Linked DNA regions of Beijerinckia sp. 28-YEA-48. The protein of the gene in region 1 interacts with the protein of each later gene in a pairwise test. Links are inferred from orthologs where the notes say so. Each region holds a gene or a part of one and is shown on either strand. Other genes may lie near its edges. The genes, in order: mobA and glp.

The links.
Region 2: the proteins of mobA (region 1) and glp interact in binary tests that used the Escherichia coli proteins (3 or more experiments, as listed by UniProt). The link is inferred for Beijerinckia sp. 28-YEA-48 from one-to-one orthologs.

The regions. Positions count from the first base shown.
Region 1 is NZ_FNSI01000001.1:1,584,943-1,593,374, reverse strand. What follows is about bases 3,033-6,023. They hold mobA (molybdenum cofactor guanylyltransferase MobA), read right to left. Parts: upstream 4,834-6,023; coding sequence 4,231-4,833; downstream 3,033-4,230. Other genes in these bases: BLW50_RS07485 (Mrp/NBP35 family ATP-binding protein), read right to left, coding at 4,841-5,962; BLW50_RS07495 (Rieske 2Fe-2S domain-containing protein), read right to left, coding at 3,033-3,925. Also shown: BLW50_RS07510 (alpha/beta fold hydrolase), read left to right, coding at 1-477; BLW50_RS07505 (LLM class flavin-dependent oxidoreductase), read left to right, coding at 474-1,637; BLW50_RS07500 (alpha/beta hydrolase), read left to right, coding at 1,672-2,544; more of BLW50_RS07495, read right to left, coding at 2,621-3,032; BLW50_RS07480 (SIMPL domain-containing protein), read left to right, coding at 6,211-6,972; BLW50_RS07475 (hypothetical protein), read left to right, coding at 7,107-7,373; mobB (molybdopterin-guanine dinucleotide biosynthesis protein B), read left to right, coding at 7,480-7,980; BLW50_RS07465 (sulfurtransferase TusA family protein), read left to right, coding at 8,012-8,257; BLW50_RS07460 (gamma-butyrobetaine hydroxylase family protein), read left to right, coding at 8,254-8,432. UniProt on the Escherichia coli protein: Transfers a GMP moiety from GTP to Mo-molybdopterin (Mo-MPT) cofactor (Moco or molybdenum cofactor) to form Mo-molybdopterin guanine dinucleotide (Mo-MGD) cofactor.
Region 2 is NZ_FNSI01000001.1:1,116,021-1,124,324, reverse strand. What follows is about bases 2,765-5,627. They hold glp (molybdopterin molybdotransferase MoeA), read left to right. Parts: upstream 2,765-3,505; coding sequence 3,506-4,750; downstream 4,751-5,627. Other genes in these bases: BLW50_RS05330 (LysR family transcriptional regulator), read right to left, coding at 4,761-5,627; moaC (cyclic pyranopterin monophosphate synthase MoaC), read left to right, coding at 3,010-3,489; trpC (indole-3-glycerol phosphate synthase TrpC), read left to right, coding at 2,765-3,013. Also shown: BLW50_RS05360 (calcineurin-like phosphoesterase C-terminal domain-containing protein), read right to left, coding at 1-218; BLW50_RS05355 (anthranilate synthase component II), read left to right, coding at 404-1,066; trpD (anthranilate phosphoribosyltransferase), read left to right, coding at 1,067-2,086; more of trpC, read left to right, coding at 2,201-2,764; more of BLW50_RS05330, read right to left, coding at 5,628-5,963; BLW50_RS05325 (type 2 periplasmic-binding domain-containing protein), read left to right, coding at 6,115-7,158; BLW50_RS05320 (alpha/beta hydrolase), read left to right, coding at 7,190-8,221; BLW50_RS05315 (amidohydrolase family protein), read left to right, coding at 8,233-8,304. UniProt on the Escherichia coli protein: Catalyzes the insertion of molybdate into adenylated molybdopterin with the concomitant release of AMP.

The DNA.
Region 1 (8,432 bases):
CTCGCCACGCGCGACACCCGCTGTATTGCCTCGCTCACTTTGGTCGACGCCCAAGGCCTCTGGCTCGATGGCGTGCCGACCCTCGACACCTTCCTGTGCACGGAAGAGCAGGCGATCGCCGATCTCTTCCATGATCCGAAACTGGCCGAGGCCGAGACAGCGCGGCGGCTCACGCCGGAGAGCGAGGACATGCGCCTGAACAATCAGGTTGTCATCGCCCAAACCACCTGGCAGCCACGTGGCTATGATCCGCATTTGCGCAAATGGCTGCATCGCATCGACGTGCCGACCTTGATCGTCTGGGGCGCCGAGGACCGTCTGTTGCCGCAAGCCTATGCGCAGGAATGGGGCAAAATCATTCCCGGCGCGCAGGTGGAAATCATCGCCGCTTGCGGACACGTGCCGCCGATCGAGAAGCCAGCCGAGTTCGTGCGTCTCATTTCCGATTTCGCCGCCGCCGAGAGGGCCGCCGCATGAAAATCTTCAACTTCCACCTGATGCCCTATGCCCATGCCGATCTTGAAGCGATCAAGCGTCTCGGCACGTCATGGATGACCTATCCGAACAGCTATTACGATCCAAAAAAGGGCGCCGATCTCTATCACGAATATCTCGACCAGCTCGAATTCGCCGACGAGATTGGTTTCGATGGCGTCGCCGTCAACGAGCATCATCAGACCGCCTATGGCATGATGCCGGCACCTGGCGTTCTGGCCGGCGCACTGGCGCGACGCATCAAGAACGGCAAGCTGGCGATCCTCGGTCGCGCTCTGCCGCTCGTCAGCAATCCGCTGACGATAGCCGAAGAATTCGCCATCCTCGACAATCTAACGCGCGGCCGCTTCATCGCCGGCTTCGTGCGCGGCATCGGCGTCGAATATCACACCATGGGCATGAACCCGGCGGAATCGCAGGAGCGTTTCCTGGAGGCGCATGACCTGATCATCCAGGCCTGGACGCGGCCGGGGCCGTTTGCCTTCGAGGGCAAATATTACAAGTTCAAATATGTGAACCCATGGCCGCAGCCCTATCAGGATCCGCATCCGCCTATCTTCACGCCCTCGTCGGGTTCTCTCTCGACCATTCGCTGGGCGGCGCAGCACCGATACACCTATTGCCAGACGCTGGCGCCGATTGCTTCCGTGGCACAGACTTTCAGGCTCTATCGCGAGGAGGCCGACAAGTTTGGCTATCAAGCGACGCCAGAACAATTCGCCTGGTCGAATGCGATCTATGTCGCCGAGAGCGACGAGAAGGCGCTGCGTGATGTACGTCCGCATCTCGAAGCCTATGCCAATGAATTCCTCACCCGCGATCCGGTGATGATGGCGCCGCCGGGTTATACCAGCGTGGAATCGATCAAGCGCATGCGCGCGTTGAAAAGCTTCATGACGGGCCGCTCGACGGCCGAAGACATGATCGCGCGCGGCATCGTCATCGTCGGTAGCCCGAACACGGTGCGCGAGAAGCTGGCGCAGTATCAGGATATGGCAGGCTTTGGTATTTCCCTCACCAAGACCCAGTTCGGCACCATGCCGCATCAGATGGTGCAGGAAAACCAGATCGCCATCGCCAAGGAAGTTCTGCCCTATTTCAAGGATCGTATGCCGCAGCCAACCAAAGCGGCCGCCGAATAAGTTTCCGGAAAGTTTTTCAAGGAGAGTTCTGTCTATGACTTCAATGCCTGATGATATCCGCAAGGCCATTCCGCCGCTCGGGCAGAATGCCGCGCCAGAAAATGCGTCTACGATCCGTAAGCTCTACGCGCCGCTCGTCGACGGCGTGATGAACGGTGTCGAAATGAAGCTCGACATCGCCTATGGCGATCATGAGCGCCAGAAGCTCGACGTCTATTGGAAAGCCGGCGGCACCGGCAAGCCCGTCTTCATCTACATTCCCGGCGGCGGTTTCGTCGGCGGCGACAAGCGCTCCGATCCGGTGTTCTACGGCAATATCGGCGGCTGCGTGGCGCGCGAAGGCATGGTTGGCGTCGTCGCCAATTATCGCCTGGCGCCGGAAGCGAAATGGCCGTCCGCCGCTAAGGACATCGAAAGCGCGGTGAAATGGGTGAGAGCCCATGCCAGCGAATTCGGCGGCGATCCCAACAAGATCGTCATCATGGGCCATTCAGCTGGCGCCGCCCATGTGGCGACCTTCCTGTTCGATCCCGATATCAAGGGCGGCGAGATCGTCGCCGGCGGCATGCTCTCAAGCGGCCCTTACGAAGTGCGCAAGGACGAGAGCCGCGACAATGTGCTGGCCTATTTCGGCACCGACACGGGCCAGTTCGATCGTCGTTCGTCGATCCACTACGTGGCGCAGAGCAAAGTGCCGGTTGCCGTCTCCATCGCCGAATATGATCCGCAGCATCTGATCACGCCGGGCTTCGAGATGGCCCATGCGCTGACCTTGCGCGACGGCAAGAGCCCACGCATCCGCTGCTTCGACGGCCACAACCATTTCTCGACGGTCGCCAGCATGGGCAGCAAGGACGACGACTTCGCCAAGGTCGCCCTCGAGTTCATTCGTACCTGCACGGGCTGAACCCGCTCGTTGGGTGAGCGCGGCGGCTGTTGAATGCCTGGCCGCGCTCACAATTCGATCAAGCGTTGGCGCGCCGTTAAAGCGGTGCGCCAGCCTCCAGAAGCGGCGCCTGCTCGCGGATGTGCACATCTTTCTCGAGAAGTGTTGAAAAGGAGCGGATGTTGAACAACTCCGGACGGTGGGGCATGGGCGGCTCCTTGCCATCAGCCAAAGCATTGGCGAGCGCGATAATCTGGCGACGGAAGCGAATGATGGCCGAATCCGAGTGGCCAAGATTTTCCTTACTGCGATCGACCAGCGGGCCCATGCTTTCGACCACGGCCGCATCTTGATTTCGCACACCGGCGATGCCTGAATAGTTCACGCTGCGCTGACGCTCCTGGCTCCATTCGAACTTGTTCGACAGATTTTGAGCCGCGGTGAAATCATCGTGCAATTCGCCCCAGATGCCGGATTTGCCCATGAAGATCCGCTGGCGTTCGCTGAGCGCTTCGACATCGGAACTAAAGCCCCAGTTCCAAGTGTTGTAGTCATCGATGGGCACCCAGATATTGCCATATGTGGGATTGGCGATGAATTCGCCCTTCTCCAGAGTGGGCGGGACCATTTGAAAACATGGCAGCATGAATTGCGTCACACGCCAGTAGTCCTTGTCCGCGTCGTCGAGATAGCGACGGGCCATGATGCGCAAGCCATAGTCGGTCTCGTCGACCGAGAATTCGGGGTACTGGCAGCCACCAGCATAACGTGCATGGGTAGAGCGAGGCTGACCTGCATTTGCGACAGGCTGACCGGCCTTTGCGAGATCTTTGAGGTCGCGATGCAGGAAAGAAATATGCGCTGAATCGATACCGCCCTCGAGCGCCTGGGCGTAGTTGCACGGCTGATAGCGTTTGATGATGGCGCTCTGCGATGCCGGAAAGCGCGTCCATTCGAACGCGGGAAATGGCGGCTTGGCTTCCGGGGGCCCCATGTAGACCCATACGGCGCCGCCGGCGACATGGGTTGGATAGGCCGTAATCTTCACTGTCTTTTTCACTTGGTCGAGGCGGCTTGGGGGCTCGGATGGCGCATCGAGCAACTCGCCGGTCACGCTGAATTTCCAGCCGTGATAGACGCAGCGCAGGCCGCACTCCTCGTTGCGTCCGTATTCGAGGCCGGCGCGCCGATGCGCGCAATAGGCGTCGATAACGCCGACCTTGCCTTCGGTATCGCGGAAGGCGACGAGGTCTTCGCCCAGAATGCGAAACTTAACAGGCGGTCCATCTGGCTTGGCGACTTCCTCTTCAAGCAACGCCGGAAGCCAGAACCTGCGAAACAATTCACCCATCTTTGTGCCAGGGCCGACACGGGTGAGAATTTCATTCAGATCGGAACGCATGGGCTATCCTCATTCTTCTAATTCTAAGATTGGGTTTCTAGGAAGCGTCTGTGCGGCTGTCGAGCGCCTCAGCTACCAATTGCAAAAAAAGCAATGAACGAGGCCGCCACGTTCGCTTCATGATCCCGCTGACAGGCGGACGGATTGCTCCCTCAAGACCAGGAGCGTTTCACGTTTTGAAGGAAACAAGCGGCGGTGTTGAACAAGCTCGCCAGGATAGCGCGTCATCGTCGGAGATCCGACGTCACGCCGTCAATGCGGACGAAGCGCCGCAATCCAGCGCCGCTTGCTTCAACCAGATTATTTCAGCGCAGCCGGAGGATGGCGTCGTTCAGATCGTCTGGCGTGTTGGCATTGAAAAACGGGTCGAAGGGTTCCGTCGGCCAGTCGAGCTGTTTGTGTCGATAGCGCTCGATCCAGGTGACGAGCCGGCGCGTGCCGCCAGATATCAGGTGCGCGCGCAGATCCTCGCGCAAAGCAACGCGCCACAACGCCACTGTCGGATGCAGATGCTCGCCGCTGCCAGCAACGACGATGTCCATGTCGTCACGCGCGTTCCAGAGCCGCTTCGCCAAATCATCGGGCAGGAACGGGCAATCGACCGGTGCGGTCAGCACATAGGTATCGTCAGGGTAGGTCGTCGCGCACCAGTCCATGGCGGCGAGAATGCCGGCGAGAGGGCCGGGAAAATCCGGCACGGTGTCGGCGAGAACAGGCAGGGCGAAGGCTTGGAAGCCCGCCGGGTCGTCGTTGCTGTTGATCGCCACCGCGTGGCATTGCGGCGCGAGCCGCGCAATCACATGGGCGATGAGCGGCTTGCCTGCTAATGTGGCGAAGGCTTTCTCGCCCCCCATGCGCCGTGCCTGGCCGCCGGCCAGCACCACGGCGCAGACCGCCGACGTGTTCATGCCAGGCTCACTCAATAACGATGCGCGGCGCCGCGCGATTGGCGGCCTTGCCAGAGAGCGCGGCGGCCACCGCTTGCGCCACCGCCAGATAGGCTTTGGCATGCGGTCCTTCGGGCGCGGTGGCGACCACCGGGCGGCCCTCGTCGGAGGTCTCGCGAATTTCCATATGCAGCGGGATTTCGCCGAGGAAGGGCACGCCGAGCTTTTCGGCTTCGCGCCGCGCGCCGCCATGGCCGAAGATCGGCGAGATATGGCCGCAGTTCGGGCAGCAGAAGGTCGCCATGTTTTCGACCACGCCGAGCACGGGCACATTGACCTTCTCGAACATGGCGACGCCGCGTCGCGCGTCGATCAAGGCAAGATCCTGCGGCGTCGAGACGATGACAGCGCCGGCGAGCGGCGTCTGCTGAGCCAAGGTGAGCTGGGCGTCGCCTGTACCTGGCGGCATGTCGACGACCAAAACATCGAGTTCACCCCAGGCGACATCGCGCAGCAGCTGGGTGATCGCCGACATGACCATCGGGCCGCGCCAGATCATCGCCTGTGATTCATCGACCAGGAAGCCAATCGACATCACCTTGATGCCGAACTTTTCGTGCGGGATGATTTTGCGGTTGCCATCGATCGCGGGCTTGCCGGTGAGGCCGAAGAGTTTGGGCTGCGACGGGCCGTAAATATCGGCGTCAAGCATGCCGACCTTGAGGCCGGTTGCCGCCAGGCCGAGCGCCAGATTGCAGGCGGTGGTCGATTTGCCGACACCGCCCTTGCCGGAGGCCACCGCGATGATGTGGTGCACGCCGGGAATGCCGGCGGCCCGGGTGGTGGCCGGAGACGGTTTCGACGGCCGCAGCCGCGTCTCGTCATCGGGTGCGCGCGGCGCCGCAGCCTTTTCGGCGGTGAGGCCGACGAGAACCTGGGTGACGCCGGGCAGGGCGCCGGCGGCGCGCTCGGCCGCCATGCGCACGCCCTCGAAGGCTCTGGCTTCCTCGGGCGACACGGAAATGGCGAAAATCACCTTGCCCTCGCGGGCGACGATATTGGTCAGCCGACCGGAGGCGGAGAGCGGCGAGCCGTCAGGCAGGGCCACATGGGCGAGCGCGGCGCGGATATCAGCTTCGGTAATGGCCAAGATGGGCTCCAGTCAGACACAGCCGTTTGCTCTCTGACCTAAATAGGAACGATCGGAGGATTGCAAATGGGGGCTCCTGTTTCAGAAGCCAGTGCATTCTCTCATCTTCGGGCGGCGTGGGGACCGTTCTTTTTCGCTGAGATGACAGAATCTTACCAGTGATAACATTTGCGCTCAGGAGAAAAGACGGCACAAAGCCGCCATAGATGATCGCGACATTTGTTCGTCCTCAGAAGGGTGAGACAAACATGACGTCGCTCAAGCTTTCCGTTTTAGGTGCAGCTTTGCTGGCTTCGCTCAGCGCATCCGTCGCGGTGAAGGCGCAAACCATCGCAACCGTCTCGAAAGATACGTTTCCCCAAATTACGATTACGGGGACAGCCGCCGCGCGGGAGAAGCCGGATATCGCGCGCATTCGTTTGGGCATACGCATCGAGCGTCCGAGTGCAAAAGAAGCGACCGATGAAACCTCTCGTATAGCGGGCGCAGTCGTCTTGGCTTTACGTGGGCAGAGGATCGCAGATCTCGACATTCGGACTACGAATTCGAGTGTAGCGCGCAACTACGACATCGAATATGGGCCGGACCGACGGGAAATCTCGCGCAAGCCCCGCGGCTTCGTCGCGCAACATCATTTCAGCATTCAGGTCCGAGATATCGACAAGGCGGGCGCTCTCGTGCGGCTGGCGCTCGATAAAGGGGCGAACGAATATGACGGTACAGACTTCCTTCTGGAGAAGCGAGAGGAGCGGCAACTGGCCCTCAATAACGAAGCTCTGCGCAAAGCCCGGACACAGGCCGAATCCTATGCCGCGACCTTGAACGTGAAGTTGGGACGTCTGGTTGCTGTTTACGAAGGTGCGCCGCCGGTCGAGCCCGAAGGCTATGCCGATTTGCCACGAAGGGCGCCGACGCCGAATCCGCTAGGTGCGCCCATCCCGTTGGAGCCTGGAGAGGTCACCGTAAAGGCCACGATGTCGGCCACCTGGGAGCTTGCTCCCACAAACTAATCGCGAGCGGGGAGGGCAAGACGAGCCCATGCAAATGGGAGAGTCGAAGGCCCCGAGATGAGGATGCCAAGTAATTGTTTTCGATTCAGTTTCTGAGCTAATCTTGCCGCAGGACTTAAGGGGAGCCGCGGCACGTGGAAAAGATCACCGGTAAGGTATTCAAAGGGCAGCGTGTGAATATCGACGGAAGGCACTTTTCCAATTGCAAATTTGAGAACTGCACACTGGTTTTCGCCGGGAAGGATGTCTTCTCGTTTGACGGGAATGATCTGAATACCACGACAATTGAGTTTGACGGGGCAGCGGGCAGAACCCTGGCGGCGCTTCAAGCTCTTGCTGAGCCAGGTTCTGGTTTTTCGGAAATCGTGAAGCAGTCTTTTCCGAAGTTGTTTGCCGTTTGAGATTGGCCCGGCGAAGCCAACGTATCCCCACCTTTAGCCGTCCAAGCCGGTTCGTCGCCGACGCCACCGCCTTGCCGCTCGCGCCGCTGCCGGTTACGGGAAGAATATGAAAGCAATCGGATTTGCCGGGTGGAGCGGGGCGGGCAAGACGACGCTCATCGAGCGGGTGATCCCGGCACTGCGGGCAGGAGGCCTCAGCGTTTCGACGATCAAGCATGTCCACCACAAGGTCGAACTCGATACGCCGGGGAAGGATTCCTGGCGCCATCGCCAGGCTGGGGCTGGCGAAGTGCTCGTCATCTCCGGTTCGCGCTGGGCGCTGATGCACGAAATTCAGGGCGATGAGCCGCCGCTGGAAGAACTTTTGGCGCGGATGAGCCCGGTCGATCTGGTGCTGATCGAGGGGTTCAAAACCGCGCATGTGCCGAAAATCGAGGTTTTTCGGGCGGCAAACGGCAAACCATCGCTCTATCCCGACGATCCTCATGTCGTGGCCATCGCGGCAGACACCGCCCTTGCGGACACCGGCCGGCCGGTCGTGGCGCTCGACGATATCGAGGCCGTCGCCGATCTGGTGCGGCGCTTCGCCAAACCCATAGCAAGTTGACCGCCGCGCCCGCCGCTGCCATGTCAACCTCATGACCTCGCATCTGCTTGATTTGAGCGGCTTGAAATGCCCGATGCCGGCGCTGCGCACCCGCAAGGCGCTGCGCCGCCTGACGCCAGGGCATGAAATCGAGGTCACGTGCACCGATCCAATGGCGGCAATCGACGTGCCGAACGTGGTTCGCGAGGCGGGGGACGAATTGATCGAGACCATACAACGCGACAGCGCCCTGGTGTTTCGTATTCGCAAGCTGGATCAACAGCAGGTGCGCTCATGAGCGCGGCAAAGGACATCTGGCCCACCGAAATCCGTCTGTCGCAGGACCGCAAGGCGCTGACGGTCAGTTTCGAGGATGGTGCCACCTATACGATCAGCGCCGAACTGCTGCGTGTCTGCAGTCCGTCGGCCGAGGTGCGGGGCCATTCTGAGGCCGAGCGCAAGACCGTCGGCGG
Region 2 (8,304 bases), 470 kb from region 1 along the record:
ACGATGTCGAGGCCGTTCGACACCAAAACGCCGGGAAGGCCCACATCGCGATCAACGTCCAGGACCCGCCCGCTGGCCCATACGCCCACCAAAACGCCCGCCTGGACGGGCTCCGAGGCGCGGGCCAGGCCCGATAAGGCCGAGAAACTGGCCAGGGCCGCGCTTGAAAGGAGGAGGTCGCGCCGTGTCGCCAACAGAGGTCTGGTCCGGTCGAACATGACCTCGGCATGCGCCGATTCCCTGACAGGCGATTGACAGGCCGGTAACAGCAAGATCACAGAAGCTAGATCACGGAAGAATAAGGCGGAACCGGCCTCCCAAACGGCGCCGGATTGCCGTCCAAACAGCCGGCTTGACCTTGCCCCTGCCAAAGTCGAAAAGGACGCCGGAAACAGGGGCCTGCATGCCTTCCGTCACATTGATCGACAATTACGACAGTTTCACCTGGAACCTGGTGCATTACCTGGGCTCTCTAGGTGCGTCCGTGACCGTTCACCGCAACGATCAGATCTCCGTCGCCGCCGTCATGGCGGCCGCGCCCGACGCCATTGTCCTGTCGCCGGGGCCTTGCACGCCCCGCGAGGCGGGGATCTGCCTCGATCTGGTGGCGGCTGCGGGCGAAACCGTGCCCCTGCTCGGCGTCTGCCTCGGCCATCAGACCATCGGCGAGGCGTTTGGCGGCGAGGTCGTGCGCGCCCCGACCCCGATCCACGGCAAACTGTCGGAAATCACCCATAGCGGCGCCGGCCTCTTCCGGGGCATCAACGGACCCTTCCAGGCAACGCGCTACCATTCCCTGGTGGTCCGCGCCGACACATTGCCGTCCGTGCTCGAAGCCACCGCCTGGACCGACAACCTGATCATGGCGCTGCAACACCGCAGCCTGCCCATCCATGGCGTGCAATTCCATCCGGAGAGTATCCTCTCCGAACATGGTCATCTCATTTTGAAAAACTTTCTCGACATGGCTGGCGATTGGAATGCACGCGGCCGCGCGGCGCACCAAGCCGTGCCTACCCAAACCGTACCGAGCCAAGCGCGTAGAACTGCAAGCGGAGCTGCATGAATGGAGTCCTTCAAGCCGATCCTCGCCAAAGTGGCCGCGGGCGCCAGCCTGACCCGGCCGGAAGCCGAGGCCGCCTTCGATAATCTGCTGTCGGGTGAAGTCACGCCGGCGCAGATGGGCGCGTTCCTGATGGCTTTGCGCGTGCGCGGCGAGACCGTCGATGAATTCACCGGTGCGACAGCCGCGATGCGCGGCAAGATGCTGGGGGTGACCGCACCCGAGGGCGCCATAGACATCGTCGGCACAGGCGGCGATGGCTCGGGCTCCTACAATGTCTCGACGCTCGCCTCCATCATCGTCGCCTCCTGCGGCGTGCCGGTCGCCAAGCATGGCAACCGTGCTTTGTCGTCGCGCTCCGGCGCCAGCGATGTGCTGGGCGCGCTCGGCATCGGCATCGGCCTGAAACCGGCGCAGATCGAAACATCGCTGCGGGAAGTTGGTCTCGGCTTCATGATGGCGCCGACCCACCATGCCGCCTGGCGCCATGTAGCGCCCGTGCGCATCGAACTCGGCACCCGCACGATCTTCAATATTCTTGGACCGCTGTGCAATCCCGCCGCCGTCAAGCGCCAGCTCGTCGGCGCCTTCTCGGTCGATCTTTTGAAACCGATGGCCGAAGTGCTGCGCAATCTCGGCTCCGACAACGCCTGGTTCGTGCATGGCTCGGATGGGCTCGACGAGATCACCACCACCGGCCCGACGCGCGTCGTGGCGCTCGCCAATGGCAAGATCGAAAGCTTCGAGGTCACCCCCGAGGACGCTGGCCTTGCGCGTGCGACGAGCGCCGATCTCAAGGGCGGCGACCCGGAGCACAATGCCCGCGCACTGCGCGACGTGCTCGACGGCAAGGCCTCCGCCTATCGCGATATCGCGCTGATGAACGCAGCCGCGGCCCTGATCGTCGCCGGCAAGGCGAAGGAACTGAAGGAAGGCGTTGCCATCGCCGCCAAGGTCATCGCCGATGGCAGGGCGAAGGCCACGCTTGCCAAACTGGCGGAAGTAACCAATCGTCCCTCGTAAATCGCGTTTCATCTAAACACGATTTGCGGGGATCTTTGTTTTGACGCGTCTTTTTGGCGTTTGACGGCTTTGTCAAACTGCAAGACGCTGGTGCGGAGCAGAAAGCGATCCGAAATGTCAGATATTCTGCGTAAGATCGAAGCCTATAAGCGCCGCGAAATCGCCGAAGCGAAGGTGCGCATGCCCCTGCCCGCGCTGGAGCGGATCATCGGCCAGCGCTCGCCGACGCGCGGCTTCGTCCATGCGCTCGAGACGAAGATCAATGCCGGCGGTTTTGGCCTGATCGCCGAAGTCAAAAAGGCAAGCCCGTCGAAGGGCCTCATCCGTCCCGATTTCGATCCGCCCAAGCTCGCCCAGGCCTATGAGCACGGCGGCGCCGCCTGTCTGTCGGTGTTGACCGACGAGCCCTCCTTCCAGGGCAAGCCCGAATTCCTGACCAGCGCGCGCGACGCCACTCTGCTGCCGGCCTTGCGCAAGGATTTTCTCTACGACGTCTATCAAGTCTATGAGGCCCGCGCCTGGGGCGCCGATTGCATTCTCATCATCATGGCCAGCGTCGACGACGAGACCGCCCTTGCGCTCAACAAGGCCGCCCATGATCTGCATCTCGACGTGTTGGTCGAGATCCACAATGAAGAGGAGCTGGCCCGCGCCCTGCCGCTGGAGACGCGCCTCATCGGCATCAACAATCGCGACTTGCACAGCTTCAAGACCACGCTCGAGATCAGCGAAAAGCTGGCGCCGCTCGTGCCGAAGGACCGCATCATCGTCGGCGAGAGCGGCATCGGCTCGCATGAGGATTGCAAGCGCCTGAGCCTCGCCGGCATCGACGCCTTCCTGGTCGGCGAAAGCCTGATGCGCCACACCGATGTGAGCAAGGCCACCCACACCCTGCTGCATGGCGAGACCGTGCGAACCAAGGCATGAGCAAGCTCACGCATATCGCGGCCTCCGGCGAGGCGCATATGGTCGATGTATCGGCCAAGGCGTCGACGGATCGCATCGCGATCGCCGAAGGCCGCGTCGTGATGAAGCCGGAAACCCTGGCGCTGGTGATCGCCGGCGATGCCAAGAAAGGCGATGTGCTGGGCACGGCGCGGATCGCCGGCATCATGGCGGCCAAGCGTACCCACGAGCTGATCCCGCTCTGCCATCCGTTGAATCTCTCGAGCATCAAAGTCGATCTGACGGCCGACGAAAGCCTGCCTGGCGTGCGCGTGCGCGCCACCGCCAAAGTCAGCGGCCAGACCGGCGTCGAGATGGAGGCGCTGACCGCCGTCAGCGTCGCCTGCCTCACCGTCTATGATATGGTGAAAGCGGTCGATCGCTTCATGCGCATCGAAGGCATCGGCATGGTCGAGAAATCCGGCGGCAAATCCGGCGATTGGAAACACGAGGCGTAAAGTGGCGAAAGAACCGATGCTGTCGGTCGACGAGGCTCTGAAGCGCTTGTTGGCAAGTGCTGAACGGCCGCGCCTCAGCGACACGGTTGCCCTGGCGCAGGCCCATGGCCGCAGGCTCGCCCATCCCCTCGCCGCCCGCCGCACCCAGCCGCCCGCCAATCTGTCCGCCATGGATGGCTATGCGGTGCGCGCCGCCGATATCGCCACCCTTCCCGCAAAGCTGAAACTGATCGGCACCAGCGCCGCCGGCCACGGCTTCAACGGCGCCATCAGCCCCGGCGAGACCGTGCGCATTTTCACCGGCGCGCGCGTGCCGCAAGGCGCCGACACAATCCTCATCCAGGAAGACGCTGAGGTCGATGGCGACATCATCACCGCGAAATTCAGCGAACCGCTCGGCCGCCATGTGCGCGGCGCCGGTCTCGACTTTAAAGAAGGCGATGTGCTGCTCGAAGCCGGCCGGCTGATGGGCCCCGCCGAACTGGCGCTGGCGGCGGCGATGAACCATGCCACGGTCGATGTGGTGCGCAAGCCGCTCGTCGCCATTCTCGCCACCGGCGATGAACTGCTGCCGCCGGGCAGCTCACCCGGCCCCGACGAGATCATCGCCTCCAACAATTTCGCTGTCGGCGCCTATCTGCGCCAGGCCGGCGCCGAAGTGCTCGATCTCGGCATCGCCGGCGACAATTTCGCAGCGCTGGAAACCGCGATCCGCCGCGCCCGCGATGCCAAGGCCGATGTCCTCGTCACGCTGGGCGGCGCCTCGGTTGGCGACCATGACCTGGTGCAATCGGCGCTGAAGCGCGAAGGCATGGAACTCGGCTTCTGGCGCATCGCCATGCGCCCCGGCAAGCCGTTCATGCACGGCCGCATCGACGACATGCTGATCGCCGGCCTGCCCGGCAATCCGGTGTCGGCCATTGTCTGCTGCGTGTTGTTCGTGCTGCCGATGATCCGCGCGCTGTGCGGCGACAGCGCCGCCGGCCGCGATCCCACCATCGCCGCCGTGCTCGGCGAGGATGTGCCGGCCAATGATGTGCGCCAGGACTATCTGCGCGCGCGCCTGCAGCACGACAGCGACGGCCTGCCTGTCGCCACGGCGTTCAAGCGCCAGGACTCCTCCATGCTCGGCATCCTCGCCGAAGCGCAGGGCCTGATCGTGCGCCAGCCGCACGCGCCCAAAGCGCAGAAGGGCGATCCCTGCCGCGTCGTGCCGCTCGATCAATACGGCTTCGGCCGCGCCAGCATTCTGGCGACCTAGCTCGGGGCTCCTAAGAAGCCCGCGCGCGCACAACCTTCGTCAACACGTCCATGAAATGCTGCTGGAATGGCGTCGGCAACCACGACGCCCGGCTTGTCAGGCCGACATAACGCGGCGCGTGCGGCACCGGCAAAGTGTCGAGCGCCTGAAGATCGGCGGACTCATCGGATTCGATATGCCAGCGCGACAGCACCGCCAGACGATCGCTTGAGCGCACCATGGCGACAACCGTTGGCAGCCAATTGCTATAGACTTGGGAGAGCGGCGAAAGCTTCCAGCGTTGCACAAGCGCGTCCAGCACCTCGCGACGCAACCCTTCCGTCGGGAATATGAAGTCAAATTTTTCTAGATCTTTCGCTTTGATCCGCTTCAAGCGAGCAAGGGGATGGCCGCGCCGACAGACGACGATATAGGGATCCTTTTGCAACGGCGCCTCGACAAGGTCGGAGAACGGCGGTGGTGCCCGCAAGGCGCCGAAAATGACATCGATGGACCCGTCGCGAAGCCGCAGCACCAAATCCTCATAGGCCCCTTCGACGATCTCCACCGTTTGCCGAGGTGTAGAGCGAAGCGCTTCGTCGAGCGCCTCAGTCAAGATGAGCCGTGGCGACAACACCAGCGCACCGATGCGCAGGTTCCGCGCCCCTGTTGGCCCGCGACCGATCTCCTCCAGCGCCGATCCAATCTCCTGTCCCGCCAACACCAGGTGCCGCGCCAACTCGCGCCCAGCATCCGTGAAGAGAACCCGACCACCCAGCGAACGGACGAGCTTGATGGACAGGAGTTTCTCCAACTCCCGAATGGGCCGCAGCAGGGATTGCTGCGATACGCCAAGCGATCGGCTCGCCGAGGCGCCGTCGCCTTCATGCCAGAGCGCCAGGATGGCGTTGTACTGCGTGCCACCAATCCGCGACACGACGGCCTGTCTACGCCGCAGAGAGATCCCTTCCCCCAACAGGTTTTCAACGGCCTCCGCGATCTTCTGCAGACAGCGTTCGGTACGCTTGGCGAAAAGGTCCCCGATCGTGGTCAGCGCTGTTCCCGTCGTCCCACGAACCACCAATCGGATCCCGAGATCGGCTTCGAGCTGATTGATCAGATAGGTCATCGCCGGCTGGCTGATGCGCAGAGCCTCAGCCGCCATGACGAGCGATCCCGATAGGGCCACTTCATGAAGAGCGCGCAAACGCCGAAGATCAGGAATTCGCTCCACGTGATGGCTCGCTACAAAATTTATGGCGTATTTTTTATATCGAAAGTATTGGTTTTGATAAGCGTTGCAACGAATATTGGCGCACTCTTGCTTCCTACGGTCGAATATCAATAGCCAAAATTATAGGCCGATAGGCGCTAGGGAGATCGCAATGGGGCTGCTCGTCGGTACAATCCGAACCGCACTCGGCTATGGCTTGGTCTCGGCGCTCGCGGCCGCGCCTGCCTTCGCCCAGCCGGCAAGCCAGTTCTTTCAAGGCAAAACGATCACCATCGCCGTGGGCGCAGCAGCCGGCGGTGGGCTCGACACCTATGCGCGTCTCCTGGCGCGCCATCTCACCTCGCGTATCCCTGGCGCTTCGAACGTCGTCGTCTCGAACATGCCCGGAGCCGGCGGCCAGATCGTGGCCAGGCATCTGATGTTCCGCGCGCCCAAAGACGGCACCACGATCGGCACCTTCTTTCCCAGCGTTCTCATCGATGCCCTGCTGGCGCCTGGCGCCAATGCTTTGGACGCCAGCAAGTTCAGCTTCATCGGTAACGCCAAGGTGGAAGCCTCGGTCTGCATGCTGCGCAATGATGCCAGCGTGAAGAAGATTGAAGATCTGCTGACCCAGGACATCACCATCGGCGGAACGACGCGCGGCAGTCAGGTCGTGGATTTTCCCACCGTCGAGCGCAATCTGCTCGGCGTGAAATTCAAGCTCATTCCCGGCTATCAAGGCACGCGCGAAGTCGGCGGCGCCATCGAAAAGAATGAGGTCCAGGGCATCTGCGGCATCGGCTGGTCGACGCTCAAGGTGCAATACCCCGACCTCCTCACCGGCAACAGCTTTGCCCGCATCTTCGTGCAGGAAGACATGAAGGGCGATCCTGAACTGAATGCCGCCGGCGTGCCCCTGATGCCCGCCCTCGCCAAGACCGACATCCAACGCCAGGTTCTCACCATTCTCTACGCGCAGAACGATCTCAGCCGTCCCTATGTTGCGCCGCCTGAAGTTCCCGCCGACCGGCTGGAGATTCTGCAGAAGGCTTTCCTCGATGCACTCGCCAGCAGCGAGTTGAAAGCCGACGCCGACAAGATGCGGATTGATGTTTCCGGCCTGTCGGGAATGGACATGCGCGCTTATGTCCAGCGCCTCTATGCCGCGCCGCCCGAAGTCTTGAAAGCCCTGGGCAGCGCCTTCGGCCAATAGCCTATCCGTCAGACTGAGAGGGAGCCCTAACATGAAACTCCGCAACGCATTCTTGGCTACGCTCCTGTGTCTGACAGGAACAGCTTCCTACGCCGCCGATCCGATCGCTTTACGCGACATGGGCTCCTTCCATGTCGGCGGCCGCATCGCCGAACTGTCCGGCCTCCCCGTACAGGACATCGTGCGCGTTCCCGGCGGCCCGACCTCCAAGCTCGATCCCAACGGCCGTTATCAGGTCGAGCAGATGTATGTGCAATATTTCCTGGTGCAGAACCGCAAAGGCAAATGGCCGCTGCTGATGTGGCATGGCGGCGGCCTGACCGGTGTGACCTATGAGACAACGCCCGATGGCCGCGAGGGCTGGCGCGACATGTTCATCCGCAAGGGATGGGACGTCTATGTCAGCGATGCCATGGAACGCGGCCGCTCCAGCTTCGCCTCCCCCGACATCTGGAAGTCCCAGCCCCTCTTCCTAACCCAGACCGATCCGTGGGAGCGCTTCCGCATCGGCCCCGGCGCCGGCTCCTTCGATGCCGATCCGGCCAAGCGCAAACTCCTGCCCGGCAATCAGTTCCCGATCGAAGCCTTCGACGCTTTCACCAAACAGATCGTGCCGCGCTGGCTGTCGACCGACGATGCGGTTTTGACCGCCTATATCGCGCTCATCGACAAAGTCTGCCCCTGCGTTCTCCTGACCCACAGCCAGGGCGGCGTGTTCGGCTTTAAGGCGGCGGAAGCCCGTCCCGACAAGATCAAGGGGATCGTCTCCGTCGAGGCGGCGAGCGCCGGCAATCTCGACAAGGCACCACTCCTGAAATCAATCCCGATCCTCGGTGTCTTCGGTGACTATATCGAGCAGGATTCGCGCTGGGTCGCCTATCGCAAAAGCGACTTCGCCTATTTCGATGCGGTCAAGGCCGCCGGCGGCAGCGTCGATATTATCGATCTCCCCCAAATCGGCATCAAGGGCAATTCCCACATGATGATGATGGATAAGAACAATCGCGAGATTGCCGACAAGATCTCGAAATGGCTCATCAGCAAAGAACTGGCCGATCCATAATGAAATCCGCCATGCCGGCTGCACAGCCCTTCATCGATTGCCACGCGCACGTCTACACCAGATCGATGCCGACAAGCGCCACC